DNA from 4 places in the Streptomyces sp. NPDC058008 genome. Region 3 is predicted to be linked to each of the others. Evidence: riboswitches for the same ligand, from Rfam matches in the RefSeq annotation. Region 3 holds a riboswitch; each other region holds the start of a gene.

Region 1 (5,164 bases), on a different contig from region 3:
CGGCGATGCGTACACGCCCGTCCGAGGCCCCGCACGATTCGAGGACGGTCGTGGGGGTCGACGGGTCGCAGCACGCCCGGGCCGCCGCGCTCTGGGGTGCGGCCGACGCGATGCGGCACGGGCGTGGTCTGGTGCTCGTGCACGCCCTGGATCTGGACCGCCTGGACCGGTTCGCCTCGTACGAGACGTCCGAGCACGTACGGGCCGCCGGGAGCGACCTGTTGGCGGAGGCGGCGGCGGAGGTCCGGCAGGGGTTCCCCGAGCTCGATGTCACGGTCAAGCTCAGCCGCCGGAAGCCGGTTGCGGCGCTTCACGCGTCCGTCCGGCCGAGCGGCACGATCGTCGTCGGGAGCAGGGGCGCCGGCGGGTTCGGCCCCCTCGTGCTGGGTTCGGTGGGCCTGGGTGTCGTCGTCGGCAGTCCCGCGCCCGTCGTCGTGGTGCGCGGGGAGACCGCGCGGGCGCACGGCGCGCCGGTCACCGCTGCCGTGCGCGACGAGCACGACGCCCGGTGGCTGGTACGCGCCGGACAGGAGGCGCTGGCCTGGGACAGCCCTCTGCGGTTGGTGAGCGTCCGGAACCTGCTGGCCCGGTTCGGGGCCCGGCAGCTCCCGCACGACGAGGCAGGGCGGGACGCGGACCCCGGTGAGCGGCCCGTGGAGGCGCTGGCCTCCCGGATCCGCGAAGGCCGTCCCGGCCTCACCGTGCGGACCGAGGTGGTCGAGGCCCGGTCGACCGCCTCCGCGCTCGTGGAGGCGAGCCGGCACGCCCAGCTCCTGGTGATGGGGAGCCATGAGCGGCGCGGGGTGTCCGTCCTGGGACTCGGCCACGTCGTGCACGCGCTGCTGCACCACTCCCACTGCCCGGTCCAGATCGTGCCCTACCTCCGTGACGCGGGAGGAGTGGCCGGGGAGGGGCTCGCGGAGGGCGAGGACTGAGGTGGGAGCCACGCGGCCCCGCACGGACCTGGGACGGTGCCGCTTGTCTTCGCCCCCCGCCCGGCACTACTGTCACCTCGCCTTGGTGAACGGGAAATCCGGTGTGATGCCGGTGCGGCCCTCGCCACTGTGATCGGGAAGTCCGGCTCCGGCCCTCGCGGGCAGCCACTGGGTCCTTGTGACCCGGGAAGGCGGAGTTCGGGCGGTGTCACCCGTAAGCCAGGAGACCGGCCAAGGCGCTTCAACCATCCACGAGGTGCTGGAGAGGGTCTGCCGAGTCATGCACATAGCCGAGGGTTTTCTGCCTCCGGCGCACGCGATCGCCTGGGGTGTCGCGTCCGCGCCGTTCGTCGTCCACGGAGTCCGGTCACTCACGCGTGAGGTCAGGGAGAACCCTGAGAGCACGCTCCTCCTGGGGGCCTCCGGGGCCTTCACGTTCGTACTCTCCGCGCTGAAGATCCCCTCAGTGACAGGGAGTTGCTCGCACCCCACGGGTACGGGGCTGGGAGCCATCCTGTTCCGCCCGCCGATCATGGCGGTCCTGGGGACCATCACCCTGCTGTTCCAGGCACTGCTGCTCGCGCACGGCGGCCTGACCACGCTCGGCGCCAACGTCTTCTCGATGGCGATCGTCGGGCCCTGGGCGGGGTACGCCGTCTACAGACTGCTGCGCAGGTACGGCGTTCCGCTGATGGTGGCGGTCTTCTTCGGGGCGTTCGTCGCGGACCTGTCCACCTACTGCGTCACCAGCGTGCAGCTGGCGCTCGCCTTCCCGGACCCGAGCAGTGGATTCCTGGGCGCGCTCGGCAAGTTCGGCTCCATCTTCGCGGTCACGCAGATCCCGCTGGCGGTGAGCGAGGGGCTGCTGACGGTGCTGGTGATGCGTCTCCTCGTGCAGTCCAGCAAGGGAGACCTGACCCGGCTCGGCGTGTTCCTCTCGGGCCGGCGCGACCGGTCCGCGAAGTCCGCGGCGGAGACCGAGGCGGTGGCCCGATGAACACGAGGATGACCCGGAACACGAAGATCAACGCGCTTCTGCTGCTCGTCGTGGCCGCGCTGGCCGTCCTGCCTCTGGCCCTCGGCCTCGGCGACGGGGAGAAGGAGCCGTTCAGCGGCTCCGACGCGCAGGCCGAGACGGCGATCACCGAGATCGATCCCGGTTACGAACCCTGGTTCTCCCCGCTGTACGAACCGCCGTCCGGTGAGATCGAGTCCGCCCTGTTCGCCCTGCAGGCGGCACTCGGCGCGGGTGTCCTCGCCTACTACTTCGGACTGCGGCGCGGGCGCCGTCAGGGGGAGCTGCGCGCCATCGCGCGACAGGACGGCGGCGGCGCCGGCAGTGATGCCGGCGGGGCGACGGCCCGAAGGACCTGAGCGCACGTGCTGCCGATCGACGCGGCGGCGCACAGCAGTCGCTGGCGCCGCCGCCATCCCCTGGACAAGGCCGTCCTCGGTCTGGGGCTCACGGTCCTCGCCCTCTCGCTGCCGCCCTGGCCCGGGGCGGCCCTGATCCTCACCGCCGCCCTGGCGGTGCTGCTCGGGCCGGCCGGTGTGAGCGCCCGCCACCTGTGGCGGGCGTACAAGGTGCCCCTGGGTTTCTGTGTCACCGGGGCCGCCACCCTGCTCGTGCAGGTCGGCGGGCCCGGCGGGCTCGTCACCCTTGCGGACGGGGGGCCGGTACGGGCCGCTGAACTGCTGCTGCGCACCTCGGCCGGGTCGCTCGGGGTCCTGCTGTTCGCGTTCACCACCCCGATGTCCGACCTGTTGCCGCGCCTGGTCAAGGCGGGGGTGCCCGCGCCCGTCGTGGATGTCGCCCTGGTGACGTACCGCATGAGCTTCCTGCTCCTCGACTCGATGCGCCGGATCAGGGAGGCGCAGGCGGCCCGGCTCGGGCACACCACCCGGGCCGCCGCCTGGCGGTCCCTGGCGGGCCTCGGGGCCACCGCGTTCATCAGGGCCTTCGACCGCGCGGCGCGCCTCCAGTCGGGGCTGGCCGGGCGCGGCTACGACGGCACCCTGCGTGTCCTGGTGCCCGAGGCCCGTGTCTCCGTCCGGTTCGTGGCGGTGAGCCTCACGCTGCTCGTGGCGCTCACCGCCCTGACCTTCGCCCTGGAAAGGCCGCTGTCATGAGCGAATCCGTGCTGCTCGCCCTGCGGGACGCGTCCTTCGCGTACGAGGAGGGTCCCGCCGTGCTCAGCGGGCTCGACTTCGAGGCGCACGAGGGGCGCGCGCTCGCCCTCCTCGGCCGGAACGGCAGCGGGAAGACCACGCTGATGCGTCTGCTCAGCGGCGGACTGCGCCCGCGCACCGGGCAGTTGACGGTCGAGGGCAGCCCCGTCACGTACGACCGCAAGGGGCTCACCCGGCTGCGCACCACCGTCCAGCTGGTGGTGCAGGACCCGGACGACCAGCTGTTCGCGGCGTCCGTCTCGCAGGACGTCTCGTTCGGGCCGCTGAATCTCGGCCTGCCCGACGCCGAGGTCCGCGCCCGGGTGGACGAGGCGCTGACCGCCCTCGACATCACCGCCCTGGCCGACCGCCCCACCCATCTGCTCTCCTACGGACAGCGCAAACGGACCGCCATCGCGGGTGCGGTCGCGATGCGGCCCCGTGTGCTGATCCTCGACGAGCCGACCGCGGGGCTCGATCCGGACGGGCAGGAACGCCTGCTCGACACGCTCGGCGCCCTCCGCGACGCCGGCACCACCGTCATGATGGCCACCCACGACGTCGATCTCGCCCTGCGCTGGGCGGACGACGCCGCGCTCCTCACCCCGGCCGGGGTCCGCGCAGGTCCCGCGCCCTCGGTGCTGTCCCGCACCGAGCTCCTGCGGGAGGCAGGGCTGCGCCTGCCGTGGGGCGTCGCGACGACGCGGCTGCTGCGCGCGCACGGCCTGCTGGCCGATGCGGAACCCGGGCCGCGTACCCCGGAGCAGCTCGCGGCGGGCTTCGCCGCGCCGGCCCGCGCCGAGGGATCACCGGCCGACGGCTGACGCCCCGGGGGCAGGGAGAACCCCCTCAGGGGACGCCGTCCGTTCCCGCACGGAACGAAGGGACGACACCACTCCAGGCCCCCGGGGCGACCCGCGCCACTCACTCACCGAATATCGCCGTGTTCACCTCAGGTGGCGAAGTCCACGCGCGGGCGCGGGGCGGAGCCCGTACGGCGCACGGCAATGGTCCGGCATTTCCCGGCCATCTTTACCTGGTGTTAACACGCCCCCTTAAGCCGAACCATTGTACGAATATGCATGACGCCTCCCGAAGGGCATATGCATATGCCACACGATCGCCGGCAGTCTCGAATACTGAGAACAGATCGTGAGCACATGCGCAGGCCACAGGGTGCGCAGCGAACGATTCAACTCCTTCGGCATCTACTTTCGGACTCTTCACAAAGGGTTAACTCCATAAGCCCTCAAGCCTGTTAGCGTCCGGAAGGAAGGATGGATCCAGCGGGAGGTGAAGGTGCGCGCAGCGGCAGTCCGGTTCGTGCTCGCGTTCCTGATGGGCTTCCTATTGGCCCCGTACTCCGGCACCTCGTCGGCACACGCGCACACCGCCGCTCCGGGAATGCGTGCGGACGGACTTCCGCGTGCGACCGGCGCGGAGAACCACCACCCGGCGTACGTCACGTGCGGCACCCACGACCGCGGGGCGGAGCCCAACGGCCTCCTGCGCCAGCGCGACCGGCATCGGTCCGCGACCGTTCCGCCCCTCGACGCGCCGCCGCGTTCCGCCGTGACGGGTGAGGCCGACGGGATGCTCCCGCCGGCGGCCGTCGCCGCGCGAGGCGACGCGCTCCACACCTCCAGATCCTCGGCCGCCCATTCGGTCCCCGTGCTCCAGGTGTTCCGCTGCTGAGCTGACCCGAGGCACTGCGCACATCCACCCCCTGCCCGCGGTCCCACCGGACCCGTCGACGGGGGGTCATGCCGACGTGCCCTCAAGGCCCCAGTTCTCGTACGCGTACCGACGCGCCGCACTCCGGCGCGCCAGGAGGAACCACTGGCATGCGATCCCACGTCGATCACCCTGCGGTAGAAGTACTGCACACCAGCGACACGGCCGTCTGGGCACCCCCGCCCGGCGACGTGCGCTCCGCCCCCTTCCGCACGGGATGAGGGCCCCCATGGATCTTCTCGGCAAGTACCCCCACCTGCGGCAGGACTTCGCCGCGTCTCTCGTCGTCTTCCTGGTCGCCCTGCCCCTGTGCGTAGGCGTCGCCG
Region 2 (5,164 bases), on a different contig from region 3:
GAGTCGCGCGGGGTACGGGACGTCACGAGGAGCAGTCTTGCCTCTGACGGGCCGAAAGCCCAAACGGAAGCCGTGTCACCGGGGTTCGGCGGGCTCCCGGGACGGGGCACCAACCGGGTGGTTCCGGCCCATCAGCTCACATCAGGGGCGTGAGGAAGCGGCGGAGCGCCTCCTCGTATCCCGCCGGGTCGGCGTTCCACATCGCCGCGTGCGGAGCCTGCGGTACGGAGTGCAGGGTCACCAGGTCGGGCCGGCGGTCGGCGAGCTCCCGCGACGGGGCCCAGGGGGCCAGGGTGTCGTCGGGGCCGTGGAGGAGGAGCGTGGGCACGTGCAGGGCCGTCGGCACCGAGGTGTCCAGCAGCGGGGCGCCGTGCAGCCCGGTCCGGCCCTGGGCGGCCCGGACGGCCAGCGGCAGCAGCGCGGAGGGGACGCCCCGGGCCGAGGCGAGGGCGCGCAGGGTGGCCCTCCAGTCCAGCACCGGGGAGTCGAGGACGAGGCCGCTGACGCGGTCGCGGCGGGCGGAGTTGACGGTCGCGTGGAGGGCCATCGACGCACCGGTCGACCAGCCGTGCAGGATGACGTTCTCGGCCCCGTAGCGCACGGCGTGGCGGATGGCCGCGTCGAGGTCGCGCCATTCGGACTCGCCGAGGTGGCTGAGTCCGTCGGGGGAACGCGGGGCGCCCGGGTCGCCGCGGTAGGCGAGGTCCAGCACGGGGAACTGCTGGTCGTGGAGGAAGCCCAGGACGTTCATGGGGTGGTCCCGGGTGGTGCCGAGACCGTGCACGGTGATCACCCAGGTCTCGCGGGCCCCGGGCACGAACCAGGCGGGCAGGGCGCCCAGCTCACCGGGGATCTCGACCTCCTTGTAGGCCAGTCCGAGGGCGGCCGACGGGTCCCCTCGGTGGAGCTCGGGGGTGAGGCGGACCCTGGCACCGGGCTTCAGGCTACCGAGGGTCACGCGTTCCAGTCGGCGTACGACGGTGTCGGCGGAGGCCGCGGTGTCGCCGGGCGCCTGTTCGATCACCGGGCCTGCCACCGCGTGGACGTCGCGGCCGGTCAGTCCGTACGTGCCGGGGCGCAGCGCGGAGAACGAACGGGTCAGGGTGATCCGGCCGGCCGCGGTGGCGTGCACGGTGAGACGGCGGTCTCCGGGGAAGGGGCGTGGCGAGGGCGCCGCGAGGGCGGCGTCGCTGGCGTGGCGTCCGGCGGCGACCGCTGCCGCGCCGACGCCGAGGACCGAGGTGGCGGCCACTGCCGCCGCTGTTGCCGGGCGCACGGCTCCAGTGTCCCGGGCGCCGGCGCCGGCTGCCAGCGGGCGGGGGCCGTACGGTGCGGGGGCGGGCTCAGCCGGGCGGCTGGCCGTACGTCTCCAGGGCGTCCTGGACCTCGCGCAGCTGGTCCGGGGTGAGCAGGGCGGGGCGGTGGCCGGGCACGGAGCTCGCGGTGAGCCAGAGCCTGCACATCCATTCGAGCTGGGCGGTGCGGTCGTAGGCCTCGTCGAGGGTGTTCCCGTAGGTGACGGTGCCGTGGTTGCGCAGCAGGCAGCCGGTGCGGCCGCGCAGGGCGGTCATCATGCCGCGGGCCAGTTCGGCGCTGCCGTAGCGCGCGTAGGCGGCGGTGCGGACGGGGCCGCCGAGCAGGGCGGCGGCGTAGTGGACGAGGGGGACCTCGGTGACGAGGGTGGAGACGGCCGTCGCGTGCACGGCGTGGGTGTGGACGACGGCCGCGGCGCCGGTGCCGCGGTAGACCGCCAGGTGGAGCGGGAGTTCGCTGGTCGGGACCATGTCTCCCAGGACCTGCCGTCCCTCCAGGTCGGTCCCGACCGCGTCCCCGGGGCCCAGCCGGTCGTAGGGCACCCCGCTCGGGGTGACCAGGACGAGGTCGCCGACCCGGGCCGAGACGTTGCCCGAGGTCCCGACGACCAGGCCGTCGGCGGCGGTCCGCCGGGCCGTCGCGACGACACCGTCCCACGCGCGGCGGACCGCGTCGCTGTCCACGTCACTCATACGGGGATCCTAGGGGGCACGTGACCGAGGTCTCCCCGACGGGACGGAACGGTCGCGGCCGGGGCCGTCCGCGCCTTCCGGGATCCGGGCCCCGCACCGCCCGCGGCCCTCCGCCCTCCTCCTGCCGCACACAAGCGGAACCCGCGTACGCGAATGGGGTCACCGTGCCGCCCTGCCCAGTTCATCTTCCGTTCACCCAGGTTGCTTACGTTCCACGTGCCAATGACGTCGAACGATTGCCTGGGTAAATGGAACACATCACGCTGCTGCTCGCGATCGTGATCGTGACAGCTCTCGTGTTCGATTTCACGAACGGTTTCCACGACACCGCCAACGCGATGGCCACCACCATCTCGACCGGCGCTCTCAAGCCCAAGACGGCGGTGGCCATGTCCGCCGTTCTCAACCTCGTCGGCGCGTTCCTGTCGGTGGAGGTCGCCAAGACGATCTCCGGCGGGATCATCAATGAGAACGGCCTCAGAACCGAGGTCATCTTCGCCGCGCTCGTCGGCGCCATCCTGTGGAATCTGCTGACCTGGCTGGTCGGCCTGCCCTCCAGTTCCTCCCACGCACTCTTCGGCGGCCTCATCGGCGCCGCGGTGATGTCGGCCGGCTGGTCCTCGATCAACGGCGGCACCGTCGTGACGAAGGTCCTGCTGCCCGCCGTCGCCGCGCCCGTCGTGGCCGGTGTCGCCGCGCTGCTGGCCACGAAGCTGACGTACCGCCTCAACCGGAAGATCACCGACGAGGCCCAGCTCAGGTCCACCGCGAAGGGCTACCGCGCCGGGCAGATCGCCTCGGCCGGTCTCGTCTCGCTCGCGCACGGCACCAACGACGCGCAGAAGACCATGGGCATCATCACCCTGGCCCTGGTCACCGGCGGTGTCCTCTCCCCCGGCTCCAACCCGCCCGTCTGGGTCATCGCCTCCGCGGGCGTGGCCATCGCCCTGGGCACCTACCTCGGCGGCTGGCGCATCATCCGCACCATGGGCAGCGGTCTCACCGACCTGCGTCCGCCGCAGGGCTTCGCGGCCCAGACGAGTGCGGCGACGGTCATCCTGGCCTCCTCGCACCTCGGCTTCTCCCTCTCGACCACCCAGTCCTGCTCCGGCGCGGTGATGGGCGCGGGTCTCGGCCGCAAGGGCGGTGTGGTCCGCTGGTCCACCGCCACCCGGATGTTCGTCGCCTGGGGTCTGACCCTGCCGGCCGCCGGACTCGTCGGCGCGGGGGCCGAGTTCCTCACCAAGCAGGGGCCCTGGGGCGTCGCGGTGGTCGCGGTCCTGCTGGTCGCGGGCTCCGGCGCCATCTGGCTGCTGTCGCGCCGCAAGCCGGTCGACCACACCAACGTCAACGCGCCCGAGGGCGAGCCCGCGGGTGTCGTGACGACCGCCATCGCGGCGGTCGCCCCGCCGCCCGCCGGCGTGAGCGTGCCGGACCTCAAGACCACCATCCACGCCCCGTCCGCGACGGCCGAGACCCCGGCCGACCGGCCGGCCACGGTGTAAGGACAGATCCGCATGAACATCGACTGGGCAGCTCTCGCTTCCGTCTTCGGCGTCAGCCTCGTGATCACCGTCGCGCTGGTCGGCCTCTTCACCCTCGGCGTCACCGGCCTCGCCAGGCAGACGTCCACGGCGCGGGGCGGCGGCAGCGTCCTGGCGCGCACCGGCGCGTACGCCTGCTTCGCGCTGTGCGCGGCGGCCGTCGCGTACGGCATCTACCTGATCGTCGCCTGAATCCCCCTGCGGACGCACCGGGCCGGACACACCACGGGCGTGTCCGGCCCGGTGTGCGTCTGAGCACACCGAAGCCTCGCAGGTCAACGGCAGGTTGACGGACATTCGCGGAGCGTGGTGGACTGCCGGAGCCATTTACGGCGACAGCAGAGGAAGCCGGTGCGAATCCGGCGCGGTCCCGCCACTGTCACCGGGGAGCAGCCTCCATACGGAAGTCACGGTCCGCCACCGCGGACTGGAAGGCCGGAGGAACTGCGGATCCGGGAGCCAGGAGACTCTCGTCGCCGGTCACGTCGAACCAGGGCGCGGACCCTGAGTGAGGACATACGCCATGTCGGGCTGCCCTGCGTCGGTCGCCGTACCACCTGCCGCGAAGGTCCACCGAGGCGCGACGGCCGGCTGAGCGGTGCGAGCCGACCGCATCTTCGCGTACGGCGCCGCCGCCGGCCTGATCGGCGACCTGCTGCTCGGTGACCCCCGGCGCGGTCATCCCGTCGCCGCCTTCGGCCGTGCCGCGGCGGGCGTCGAGAACCGCCTGTGGGGCGACCACCGGGGCCGGGGCGCGCTGCACGCGCTGGTCTGCGCCGGAGGCGCCACGGGCGCCGCCGCGCTGGCCGCCCGCGCCGTACGGAACCGTCCCGCCGCCGCCGTGGCACTGACCGCGGCGGCCACCTGGTCCGTCGTCGGCGGCACGTCGCTGGGCCGGGAGGCCCGCGCCATCGGCGGGGCCCTGGCCGCCGGGGACGTCGAGCTGGCCCGGGAGCGGCTGCCGCACCTGTGCGGCCGCGATCCGCAGGCGCTGGACGGACCGGGGATCGCCCGCGCGGTGGTGGAGTCCGTCGCCGAGAACACCTCCGACGCCGTCGTGGGGGCCCTGGTGTGGGGCGCCCTCGCCGGTGTACCGGGGCTGGTCGGCTTCCGGGCGGTCAACACGCTCGACGCGATGGTCGGGCACCGGTCGCCGCGTCACCGGCGCTACGGCTGGGCGTCGGCCCGGCTCGACGACGTCGCCGGCTGGCCAGGGGCTCGGCTCACCGCCGTGCTCGCGGTGGCCGCCGGGGGCCGCCCGCGCGAGGCCGTCCGGGCCTGGCGGGCCGACGCCGGCCGGCATCCGAGCCCCAACGCGGGGCCGGTGGAGGCCTCGTTCGCGGGGGCGCTCGGCGTACGGCTGGGCGGCACCCTGGCCTACGGCGGACGGGTCGAGCACCGGCCGGTGCTCAACGGCGGGGCGGGCCGGGACGTGCGGGTCACGGACATCGAACGCGCGGTGCGGCTGTCGCGCCGGGTGAGTGTGCTGGCCCTCGCCGTGTGTGCGGCGGGGCGGCTGGCCGTGGGACGGAGAGTCACATGAGCGGCGGACTGCTGGTCGCGGGAACCACGTCGGACGCGGGCAAGAGCGTCGTCACGGCCGGGATCTGCCGG
Region 3 (5,164 bases):
TCCTGCCGCTGTACTCGCTGATGCTGGGTCTGCTGGCCCTGCTCGGGTTCATGGCGATCGCCGCCGGGATCAAGGTGGACAACGGGCAGCTGGCCATCCCGCAGCTGTTCGAGAACATGTTCCCCGACTGGTTCGCGGGCGTGGCCTTCGCCGCGATCGGGATCGGCGCCCTCGTGCCGGCCGCGATCATGTCGATCGCCGCGGCGAACCTCTTCACCCGCAACATCTACAAGGACTTCATCAAGCCCGACGCCACCCCGGCCCAGGAGACCAAGGTCTCCAAGCTGGTCTCGCTCCTGGTCAAGGTCGGCGCGCTCGCCTTCGTCCTCACCATGGACAAGACGGTCGCGATCAACTTCCAGCTGCTGGGCGGCATCTGGATCCTCCAGACGATGCCGGCCCTGGTGGGCGGCCTGTTCACCCGGTGGTTCCACCGCTGGGCGCTGATCGCCGGCTGGGCGGTCGGCATGGTCTACGGCACGGTGGCCGCGTACGGTGTCGCCAGCCCGACGCAGAAGCACTTCGGCGGCTCCTCGAAGGAGATCCCGGGCATCGGCGAGATCGGCTACATCGGTCTCACCGCGATCGTGCTGAACATCCTCGTCGTGGTCGTGCTGACCTTCGTCCTGAACGCCGTCAAGGCCCCGGCCGGTGTGGACGAGACCGCGCCGTCCGACTACACGGCGGACGTCGGCGACCCCGGCGTCCAGGCCGAGCTCCCGCCGGCCACGGAGGGCTCGCCGGGCGGTCACGCCCCGCTGGAACGCCTGTAGGGCGCACGGTCCCGTCCCCGGCAGGGCTCTCCCCGCCGGGGACGGCCGTGCGAGGGGCCGGTGGGACTCCCCGGAACAGCCCGGCCGTCCGCGGAGGCCACCCGGCGGATCCACCGGCGCCCCTGCCCCGGAGGGGCCCCGGAACGGGCCCCCGGCCCGGTCCCCGGCCTCGCCCCGGCGGCGTCCCGCCCGGCCTTCCGACCCGTCGCGACACTACATGTGGGGGCCGCAGCAATCGGCGGCCCCCACATGTATGCTCGACCTCGCTGTCGCCGCAGGGGAATCCGGTGCGAATCCGGAACTGTCCCGCAACGGTGTGATCGGTGTGCTTCTGCGCACCGCGGAGTCCGAAGACCTGTCGACAGTGCGTCCGGCTCGACCGAACCGGACGCAGAGACGTCCGGGCCCCGCGGAGGGCCGGTGGACGCCGTGCGCACCGTGCTGCCCTCCCCCGGGTGTCCACGTGTCCGGCTGCCCCGCTCCCGCAGGCCCTGAGCCGAGCGAGGGATAGCCCCAGTGACCATCGCGCCAGCAGACCCGGTTTCAGCCGCGGAATCCGAAGGCCGTACGACCGACGCGCCCGGGACCGCACTGCTGCGGACCCTGACCGGCCTCACCGCCGACCTCCCCGACACCGACCCCGGACGGGTCGCCGCCGCCGCGCTGCGCGGCCGCAACGCCCGGTCGGACGAGGCGGAGCTGCGCACGCTGGCCACCGAGGCGGCCGCCGGCCTGATCTCCGAGGACCCGGCCTACTCCCGGCTCGCCGCGCGGCTCCTCACCCGGGCCATCGCGGACGAGGCCGCCGGCCAGGGAGCGGTCTCCTTCTCGGCGTCGGTCACCGTCGGACACCGCGAGGGACTGATCGCGGACCGCACGGCCGAGTTCGTCGCACTGCACGCCACCGCCCTCGACGCCCTCGTCGACCGGGCGCTGGCCGACGGCGCCGACGACCGCTTCGGCTACTTCGGCCTGCGGACGCTGCACAGCCGGTACCTGCTGCGCCACCCGCTCAGCCGCGAGGTCGTCGAGACCCCGCAGCACTTCATGCTGCGCGTCGCCTCGGGCCTCGCCGAGGACACCTCCGAGCGCGCCCTGGAGGAGGTGGCCGCGCTGTACGGGCTGATGAACCGGCTCGACTACCTGCCCTCCTCCCCCACCCTCTTCAACTCCGGCACCCGCCACCCGCAGATGTCGTCCTGCTACCTGCTGGACTCGCCGCTGGACGAGCTCGACTCGATCTACGACCGCTACCACCAGGTGGCGCGCCTCTCCAAGCACGCGGGCGGCATCGGCCTCTCCTACTCCCGCATCCGCGCCCGCGGTTCACTCATCCGGGGGACCAACGGGCACTCCAACGGCATCGTCCCGTTCCTGAAGACGCTCGACGCCTCCGTCGCCGCGGTCAACCAGGGCGGCAGGCGCAAGGGCGCCGCCGCCGTCTACCTGGAGACCTGGCACGCGGACATCGAGGAGTTCCTGGAGCTGCGCGACAACACGGGTGAGGACCAGCGGCGTACGCACAACCTCAACCTGGCGCACTGGATCCCGGACGAGTTCATGCGCCGGGTCGACGCGGACACCGAGTGGTCGCTGTTCTCCCCGGCCGACGCCCCCGAGCTGGTGGACCTGTGGGGCGAGGAGTTCGACGCGGCCTACCGCGCGGCCGAGGCCAGGGGCCTGGCCCGCAGGACGATGCCGGCGCGTGAGCTGTACGGGCGCATGATGCGCACCCTCGCACAGACCGGGCAGGGCTGGATGACGTTCAAGGACGCCTCCAACCGGACGGCGAACCAGACCGCCGAGCCGGGCCGGGTCGTCCACTCGTCGAACCTCTGCACCGAGATCCTCGAAGTGACCGACGACGGCGAGACGGCCGTCTGCAACCTGGGGTCGGTCAACCTCGGCGCGTTCGTCACGGGCGGCACCCTCGACTGGGAGCGGCTGGACGCCACCGTCCGCACCGCGGTGACCTTCCTGGACCGCGTCGTGGACATCAACTTCTACCCGACCGAGCAGGCGGGCCGGTCCAACGCCCGCTGGCGCCCGGTGGGCCTGGGCGCGATGGGCCTCCAGGACGTCTTCTTCCAGCTGCGGCTGCCCTTCGACTCCCCCGAGGCCCGCGCGCTGTCCACGAAGATCTCCGAGCGGATCATGCTCGCCGCCTACGAGGCCTCGTGCGACCTGGCCGAGCGCTCGGGCCCGCTCCCCGCCTGGTCCGAGACCCGCGCCGCCCGCGGCGTGCTGCACCCCGACCACTACGACACCGAGCTGAACTGGCCGGAGCGCTGGGACGCGCTGCGCGCCCGGGTCGCGAGGAGCGGGATGCGCAACTCCCTGCTGCTCGCCATCGCGCCGACGGCGACGATCGCCTCGATCGCCGGGGTGTACGAGTGCATCGAGCCGCAGGTCTCCAACCTGTTCAAGCGCGAGACGCTCAGCGGTGAGTTCCTCCAGGTCAACGCCTACCTGGTGGACGAGCTGAAGAAGCTCGGTGTCTGGGACGCGCGGACCCGTGAGGCGCTGCGCGAGGCCAGCGGCTCCGTGCAGGGCTTCTCCTGGATCCCCGAGGACGTGCGGGCGCTGTACCGCACGGCGTGGGAGATCCCGCAGCGCGGCCTGATCGACATGGCGGCGGCCCGTACGCCGTTCCTCGACCAGAGCCAGTCGCTGAACCTGTTCCTGGAGACACCGACGATCGGCAAGCTCTCCTCGATGTACGCGTACGCCTGGAAGCGGGGGCTGAAGACGACGTACTACCTGCGCTCACGTCCGGCGACCCGGATCGCCCGCGCGGCGTCCGGGACGACGGCCGCCGCCCCCATCCCCGTACAGCAGGCCTCGGCACCCGACGCGGACGCGATCGCCTGCTCCCTGGAAAACCCCGAGTCCTGCGAGGCCTGCCAGTAATGAGCACATCCGAGAACAAGAACCTGCTGGACCCCGGCTTCGAGCTGACCCTGCGCCCGATGCGCTACCCGGACTTCTACGAGCGCTACCGGGACGCGATCAAGAACACCTGGACGGTCGAGGAGGTCGATCTCCACTCGGACGTCGCCGACCTCGCCAAGCTCTCACCGGGCGAGCAGCACATGATCGGCCGGCTGGTCGCGTTCTTCGCGACGGGCGACTCGATCGTCTCCAACAACCTGGTGCTCACGCTCTACAAGCACATCAACTCGCCCGAGGCGAGGCTGTACCTGTCGCGCCAGCTGTTCGAGGAGGCCGTGCACGTCCAGTTCTACCTGACGCTGCTCGACACCTACCTCCCCGACCCGGAGGACCGCGCGGCGGCCTTCGACGCGGTCGAGGAGATCCCCTCCATCCGTGAGAAGGCGCAGTTCTGCTTCCGGTGGATGGACTCGGTCGAGAAGATCGAGCGGCTGGAGACGAAGGCGGACCGCCGGCGTTTCCTGCTCAACCTGATCTGCTTCGCCGCGTGCATCGAGGGGCTCTTCTTCTACGGCGCCTTCGCGTACGTCTACTGGTTCCGCTCGCGCGGTCTGCTGCACGGTCTCGCCACGGGCACCAACTGGGTGTTCCGCGACGAGACGATGCACATGAACTTCGCCTTCGAGGTCGTGGACACCGTCCGCAAGGAGGAGCCCGACCTCTTCGACGACGAGCTCCAGCAGCAGGTCACCGACATGCTGCGGGAGGCCGTCGAGGCGGAGCTGCAGTTCGGCCGGGACCTGTGCGGCGAGGGCCTGCCGGGGATGAACACCGAGTCGATGCGCCAGTACCTGGAGTGCGTCGCCGACCAGCGGCTGACCCGGCTCGGCTTCCCCGCGCTCTACGGTTCCGAGAACCCGTTCTCGTTCATGGAGCTCCAGGGGGTGCAGGAGCTGACCAACTTCTTCGAGCGCCGTCCCTCCGCCTACCAGGTGGCGGTGGAAGGGACCGTCGGCTTCGACGACGACTTCTAGATCCTGGCCCAGGACCTGACGTACGGGCGCCGTGCGGCCGTGACCGGCTGTGCGGCGCCCGCCGTCCGCGGGGGCGTCGCCCCTCTGCCGCGCCGCGCGTCCCGCAGGGCGCGGTCGATGCGGCGCTCCCGTGCGAGGCCGACCAGCGCGGGCAGCAGGACGAGGGCGAAAAGTGCGGCTATGACCAGGTAGCTCAGGAATGTGTTCATGGCTCTACTGTCGCCCGTGCGAAGGGATTTGGTGAGTGGCAGGACTGCCACTCACCATCGAATTGCTGCCACACTGGCGCCATGCTGAAGAATGTCGCGGCCCTGCTTCTCGACGAGATCCATCCCTTCGAACTCGGCGTCGTGTGCGAGGTGTTCGGACTCGACCGGTCCGAGGACGGACTGCCGGTGTACGACTTCGCGGTCGTGTCCGCCGAGGGGCCGGTCCTGCGGACCCACGCGGGCTTCACCCTCACCA
Region 4 (5,164 bases), on a different contig from region 3:
CGATGCGGCAGATGAAGGCCGGGCCGTCGTGTCCGGTGCCGGTGGTACGCCAGCCGCCTTGGTTGAGGAGCTCGTATCCGGTCGTGGGTGTGGTGCCGCAGGACCGGTAGACCGGGCCGCCCCAGTGGCTGAAGTCGACGGCGAGGACGACTCCTGAGGTTGTGGTGCACCGGCCCATGGCCTGCGGATCCGCTGCCGCCGACGGGGCGGTAGCCGTCAGCGCGGCAGCCGACAGCAGAAGCGCGGACGGCGCTCGCACGGCTCGGCGCCATGAGGGGGCCCTCATATCCGTCCTCCTGCCGCACGGCGGTGGGCAACGACGACCGTGCGCCACCCCGTGGCGACCAGCAGGGCCGCAAGGCCGACGAGTGCACCGACCTGCGCACCTGTGGAGGCCAACGCTCCACCACCGCCGTCGGTGTCGACGATGCCGCCTGCACCGCCGGCTGTGTCCCCGGGAGTGATGATCGTCGGAGTGGAGGCGTCAGGGCTGGGCACGGGCTGCGGCGCCGTGCCGGTCAGACTGCGCTCCAGAGTGCCGAAGGAGACCCCAGTTGTTCCGCTGACCGCCTGGGTCGACGCACGCAGATCGGATCCGCGCTGGCCCTCCTCGGCAACGTTGAAGCCACCGTCGGTGTTCTGCTGGCCCGCAAGGAACTTCCGGGCCTTGGCGATCTCCGCCGCGTACCGCTTCGCGTCGAGCGAGAGCCCTTGGACCGCGAGGGCGGCGGAGTTGACCGAGTTGCCGGCCGCGCCGGGAAAGCCCCCGTCCGAGAGCTGTTTGCCCGCGATCCAGGACAGGGCCTTGTCGACGGCTTTGTCCGCCTTCTCGCCTCCGGCCAGGCCCAAGGCCATGGCCGCGATGGCGGTGGAGTCGACGTCGGAGTCGCCCGTGGCGGGAATCAGGCTGGGCCACGCGCCGCTGTCGTGCTGAAGGCTTTCCAGATACGCGATCGGCTCGCCCGCCGCGTTCTTCTCACCGGCCCGCACCTGGGCCATGATCGCCAGCGACTGGGAGAAGACGGACGGGGCGTAGGTGTAGGCGCCCCTGGCGGCGCAGCTGCGGTCCGGGGCCTCGCTCGGCCCGGTGCACACGGACTTCTCCAGAGCGGTGATCAGGTCCTGGCCCCCGAAGGCACGTGGGTCTCGGCCCACCACCTGGGCGAGCAGGGCGGCCTTGCCGAGGGAACCGCCGAGCGCGTATTCGGTGCCGGTTCCCGTCCAGTCCTGGAGAGTCCTGCCATCGCCGTCCTTGCCTCCCTCGTCGAGGAAGTCGACGATGCCCCGGAGCTTGTCGTCGTTCAGGCCGGTGGCCGCCAGTGCGTAGGCGCCGTCGATGGTGAGTCCGAAGTCCGCACGGGCCGAACCAGGACCAGCCGTGTAGTACTGCCCCTGCTTGAGGTTGGTGCCCTTGGTGAGGTAGGCGACGCCCTTCTTCAGGTCGGGGCCTTCACCGGCGGGAGGGGTCGGGTCGTCGGTGGGGGGTCCGGTCGTCGGCGGACCGGTCGGATCGGGCTTCTTCGTCGTCAGCCGGGCGAGATCGGTGCCCGCGCCGGCGAGCACGGCGGGTCCCGTCGCGTACAGGGCCGGGTCGGTCGCGCCTTCCTCGAAGCCGAAGCCGCCGCCGTCCAGCTGTTCCCGGGAGAGCCAGGAGACAGCCGCGTCCGCGTGGGCGGTGTCGCCGAGGGCGCGGAGCGCCTGAGCAGCGTACGCGGTGGCGTTGACGCTGCCTGTGGTGGCTCCGGTGTATCCGGGGTACGAGCCGTTCTCGCCCTGAGCCTTCTTGAGGTAGGCGCGGGCCTTGGCCACAGCGGCTTCCTGCCCGCTGACCTCGTGCAGCACGAGGGCCACGAGGCCGGTGGTGGCGGGGTCGCCGTCGCAGTTCTCGCCGGGACGGATCAGGATGCCGGTGACTCCGCCGTCGTCGCACTGCAACTGGATCAGCCGTTCGACGCTCTCCGCCGGAGGTACGGCACCGGCGCGGAGCAGGGCCAGTAGGGCCAGCGCTTGGCCGTCCCCGTAGGTTGCGTTGCGGAAGTCACCCTTGGCGGTGCATCCCGGAGTTGGCTCGCCCGCGTCGGGACCTGCTGCGCACACGTTGTCCAGGAGGGCGGCGATCAGGTCGTGGCCGCCGAAGTCCCGGGGATCGGCCTCCGTCGCTTCGGCGACGAGCGCGAGCCGGGCAGCGGCCGTCGCGTCAGGGGCCTGGTCCGTCCCCGACGGGTAGGCGTAGTCGCCGGTGTGAGCGGCGAGGAAGGCGGTGACCTTGTCAAGGGTGGCGCTCGCGCCGTCGCCGGCGGCGAGAGCGTAGGCCGCCTCGGTGGTCAGCAGGTAGTCGGGGGCGTCGGTGCCCTCGCCGACGACGCGTTCGCCGTCCTGGAGCGTGCCGCCGACCCAGGCAGCCGCAGCCGCGACGTCGATCTCACCGGCCGGGACCGTGGGCGGGTTTCCGGGGTCGGGGGGCTCGGTACCACCGCCCGCGCGTACCTCGTCGGGGGTGAAGGTCGGCTTGCCGGTGGTCCCGCCGATGTCGGTGCCGCCGAACACCCACGCGTCGACGTCGCCGTCCTTCGGCTTGCGGTCCATGGCCCCGTACTGGCTGTACGTCCACTTCTTCTGTCCCGGGGATGCGATCCAGTACGACCAGTAGGCCGTGGCAGGCGGGGTGAGTACGCAGGATTCCTTGTCCGTGGTGGGGTACTGCGTGCCGGTACCGAGGCCGATGCGGCAGATGAAGGCCGGGCCGTCGTGCTCGGTGCCCTCGGTGGTGAAGCCCGCCTCGCGGAGGAGCTCGTAGCCGGTCGTCGGCGTCGCGTCGCAGCCGCGCTCCACCTCGCCGCCGAAGGGGCCGAAGTCCACGGCGACGACCGCGCCCTTGGTGCCCGTGCAGTCCTCGACGGGGTCCGCTGCGGCCGGAGTGACGACGGTGACGAGTGTCACGGACATGGTGAGCAACAGGAATGCCACTGATATCAGGGACAGGAACGCTCTGCCCCCCGGCTGCCGGTCTCTTCGCTCCGCGGTCCCCACCGCTGCCCCCTCGTGCTGTTTCCGTGGGGACACGCACGTGGCTGAGGGGCCCTCACCGCATGATGCGTGGCGGGTGGGGCCGGTCGTCCACGCCGTAGTCCGCGACGGCGCTTATCGCTGCAGATCAGGCCCCAGGTAATCCGGCTCGCCCGGCGATGCCGGGCCTACGGTTGCGGGTCAGCGCCGGATTTCGACCGGCTTCCCCTGGAACTCAGTGCTTAACAGGCGGATTGGAGCACGTGAATTCACATGGCGTCAAGAAGCCGTAGCGCAGCGCACACAGGGGATCGTGCGGGACTGCTGGCAGGACTCGGCCGCCTGGGGTAGCGTCCTGGGCTGCCACGTGGGGGAACCCGGTGAGAGTCCGGGGCTGACGCGCAGCGGTGTGGGACGGCAGAGGGCCGTCCTGAGCCCGAATGCCCATGGCGGCGGTGCACCACAGGAAGCCGGTCCACGCGTTCGGGCGGCGGCCTTGCCCACTGCTGCCCGCACCGAGGCAGGAGGCCGGGCCTGGTCGACACGCCCCTCATCCCAGGAGCAGGCCATGCCCCGTATGTCGATCTCCCCTCGTCTGGCGTTCACGGCAACCTTTTCCCTCGGGGCGCTCTGCCTGAGTGCTCTGCCGGCCGCGGCCACCGCCACGCCGGCCCAGATCGCGACCTCGAAGACGAATGGTGTCGCCTATCTCAAGTCCCTCCAGGCCTCGGACGGTTCGTACGCGGGCGCCGGTCTGTCGAACGAGTGGGCCTTCAGTGCACTCGCCTCGGCAGGAACTGCGGCCGTCGACGTCACGCCGGGGGGCGACACCACGAAGAACGCGAGATCCGTCTACCGCACACTGCTCGCGACCGCTGGGTGGCCGTCGGCGACTCCGGTGGTCACGGACTACGAACGGGCCTCGCTCAACGCCTATGCGGCCGGCATCGACCCGGCCCGCGTCTCCGCCTCCCGCAACCTCGTCGCCGACATCTACGGCTATTGGCAGACGGCCGAACCGGGTTACTTCGGCCCCTCGGCGAATTTCAACGGCACCGTCTTCGCCGCGCTCGCCCTCGGCGGAGCGAAGACGCAAGCGGGAGCACAGCGGACGCCCCAGCCCCTTCGCGACGCGCTCGTCACCCGTATCCGCGCCAACCAGCACAATGACGGCGGCTGGGACTACGGCAAGGCCGAGGGCAACCCGACGCAGCTCGCCGCCACCAGCGACATCGACATGACCGGGGCCGCGATGGCCGCGCTCTGCGTCTCCGGGGTCCCGAACACCGATACCGACATCGCACAGGCCAAGGCGTTCCTCAAGAGCAAGCTGGTGCCGACGAGCGGCGCGTTCAACGCCATGTTCGGCGTCAACACCGACTCCAACGGCTGGGCCGTGTCCGGCCTCAACGCCTGCGGCATCAACCCGCAGACCGGCGACTTCCTCACCTCCGCGGGCAAGACCCCCGTCGACTTCCTCATCGCCCAGCAGTTCAACCCTGGCGGTGGCTTCAAATACCTCCCCAGCGACACCACACCCTCCGCCTACGCGTCCATCGACGGCCTCCGCGCCGTCGCGGGTGGCGGCTTCACAGCCACTCCCCCCACGCCCTCGACCGGTGGGGCACCGCAGTGGGTCGCCCAGAGCGCCTTCACCTCCGGCACCGCCACCAAGCTGGCGATCACGGTGGACGACGGCGCAGGCGGCCTGAAGGTCTGCTCCGTCGCCTTCACCCCGTCCGGCACCACGACAACCCTGGGCACCGTCCTCGACTCGGCCACGACCACGGCCACCCCGACCGGCTGCGTCAGCAGCGTGACCCCCGCCACCGGAACGGGCACGATCACCGCACTCAACGGCAAGGCCAACAGCGGCTCCGACAGCTGGAAGGTCAGCGTCGACGGGTCGGCCTTCGCCGGGGCCTCGCGCGCAAAGGTGATCAACGCGGGCGACACCATCGCCCTGCGCTGGGGCGCCTGACCTCCACATGGATTGATGCCCCGGGGGCCGGGCTCCTGCCATGCTCCGGCTCCCGGGGAGCGGTCGCAGTCACGGACATGCGCATCGTTTCCCTGTTGCCCGCGGCGACCGGCATCGCGGCCGGGCTCGGACCGGTAGTACACCTGGTCGGGCGGACTCACGAATGTGACTGGCCGC

The links. A riboswitch is a leader RNA that binds a small molecule or an ion and turns the genes downstream of it on or off. The one in region 3 is predicted to bind cobalamin.
Region 1: another riboswitch for cobalamin. It lies ahead of ACFVS9_RS08485 (energy-coupling factor ABC transporter permease); the one in region 3 lies ahead of ACFVS9_RS29145 (ribonucleoside-diphosphate reductase subunit alpha).
Region 2: another riboswitch for cobalamin. It lies ahead of ACFVS9_RS31015 (cobalamin biosynthesis protein); the one in region 3 lies ahead of ACFVS9_RS29145 (ribonucleoside-diphosphate reductase subunit alpha).
Region 4: another riboswitch for cobalamin. It lies ahead of ACFVS9_RS33190 (prenyltransferase/squalene oxidase repeat-containing protein); the one in region 3 lies ahead of ACFVS9_RS29145 (ribonucleoside-diphosphate reductase subunit alpha).

The regions. Positions count from the first base shown of each region.
Region 1 covers NZ_JBHVQX010000006.1:231,115-236,278, forward strand. The annotation lists gene ACFVS9_RS08480 (universal stress protein) at 6-935, shown strand; cobalamin riboswitch at 1,002-1,186, shown strand; gene ACFVS9_RS08485 (energy-coupling factor ABC transporter permease) at 1,216-1,932, shown strand; gene ACFVS9_RS08490 (energy-coupling factor ABC transporter substrate-binding protein) at 1,941-2,309, shown strand; gene cbiQ (cobalt ECF transporter T component CbiQ) at 2,316-3,065, shown strand; gene ACFVS9_RS08500 (energy-coupling factor ABC transporter ATP-binding protein) at 3,062-3,928, shown strand; gene ACFVS9_RS08505 (hypothetical protein) at 4,404-4,799, shown strand; gene ACFVS9_RS08510 (SulP family inorganic anion transporter) at 5,068-5,164, shown strand, end outside.
Region 2 covers NZ_JBHVQX010000042.1:48,998-54,161, forward strand. The annotation lists gene ACFVS9_RS30995 (alpha/beta hydrolase) at 137-1,276, opposite strand; gene ACFVS9_RS31000 (class II aldolase/adducin family protein) at 1,344-2,006, opposite strand; gene ACFVS9_RS31005 (anion permease) at 2,255-3,511, shown strand; gene ACFVS9_RS31010 (hypothetical protein) at 3,524-3,742, shown strand; cobalamin riboswitch at 3,891-4,020, shown strand; gene ACFVS9_RS31015 (cobalamin biosynthesis protein) at 4,149-5,093, shown strand; gene ACFVS9_RS31020 (cobyric acid synthase) at 5,090-5,164, shown strand, end outside.
Region 3 covers NZ_JBHVQX010000036.1:65,704-70,867, reverse strand. The annotation lists gene mctP (monocarboxylate uptake permease MctP) at 1-773, shown strand, start outside; cobalamin riboswitch at 1,015-1,151, shown strand; gene ACFVS9_RS29145 (ribonucleoside-diphosphate reductase subunit alpha) at 1,290-3,683, shown strand; gene ACFVS9_RS29140 (ribonucleotide-diphosphate reductase subunit beta) at 3,683-4,699, shown strand; gene ACFVS9_RS29135 (hypothetical protein) at 4,696-4,908, opposite strand; gene ACFVS9_RS29130 (GlxA family transcriptional regulator) at 4,990-5,164, shown strand, end outside.
Region 4 covers NZ_JBHVQX010000052.1:12,408-17,571, forward strand. The annotation lists gene ACFVS9_RS33185 (hypothetical protein) at 1-286, opposite strand, end outside; gene ACFVS9_RS33190 (prenyltransferase/squalene oxidase repeat-containing protein) at 283-2,946, opposite strand; cobalamin riboswitch at 3,140-3,288, opposite strand; cobalamin riboswitch at 3,377-3,452, shown strand; gene ACFVS9_RS33195 (hypothetical protein) at 3,575-4,987, shown strand.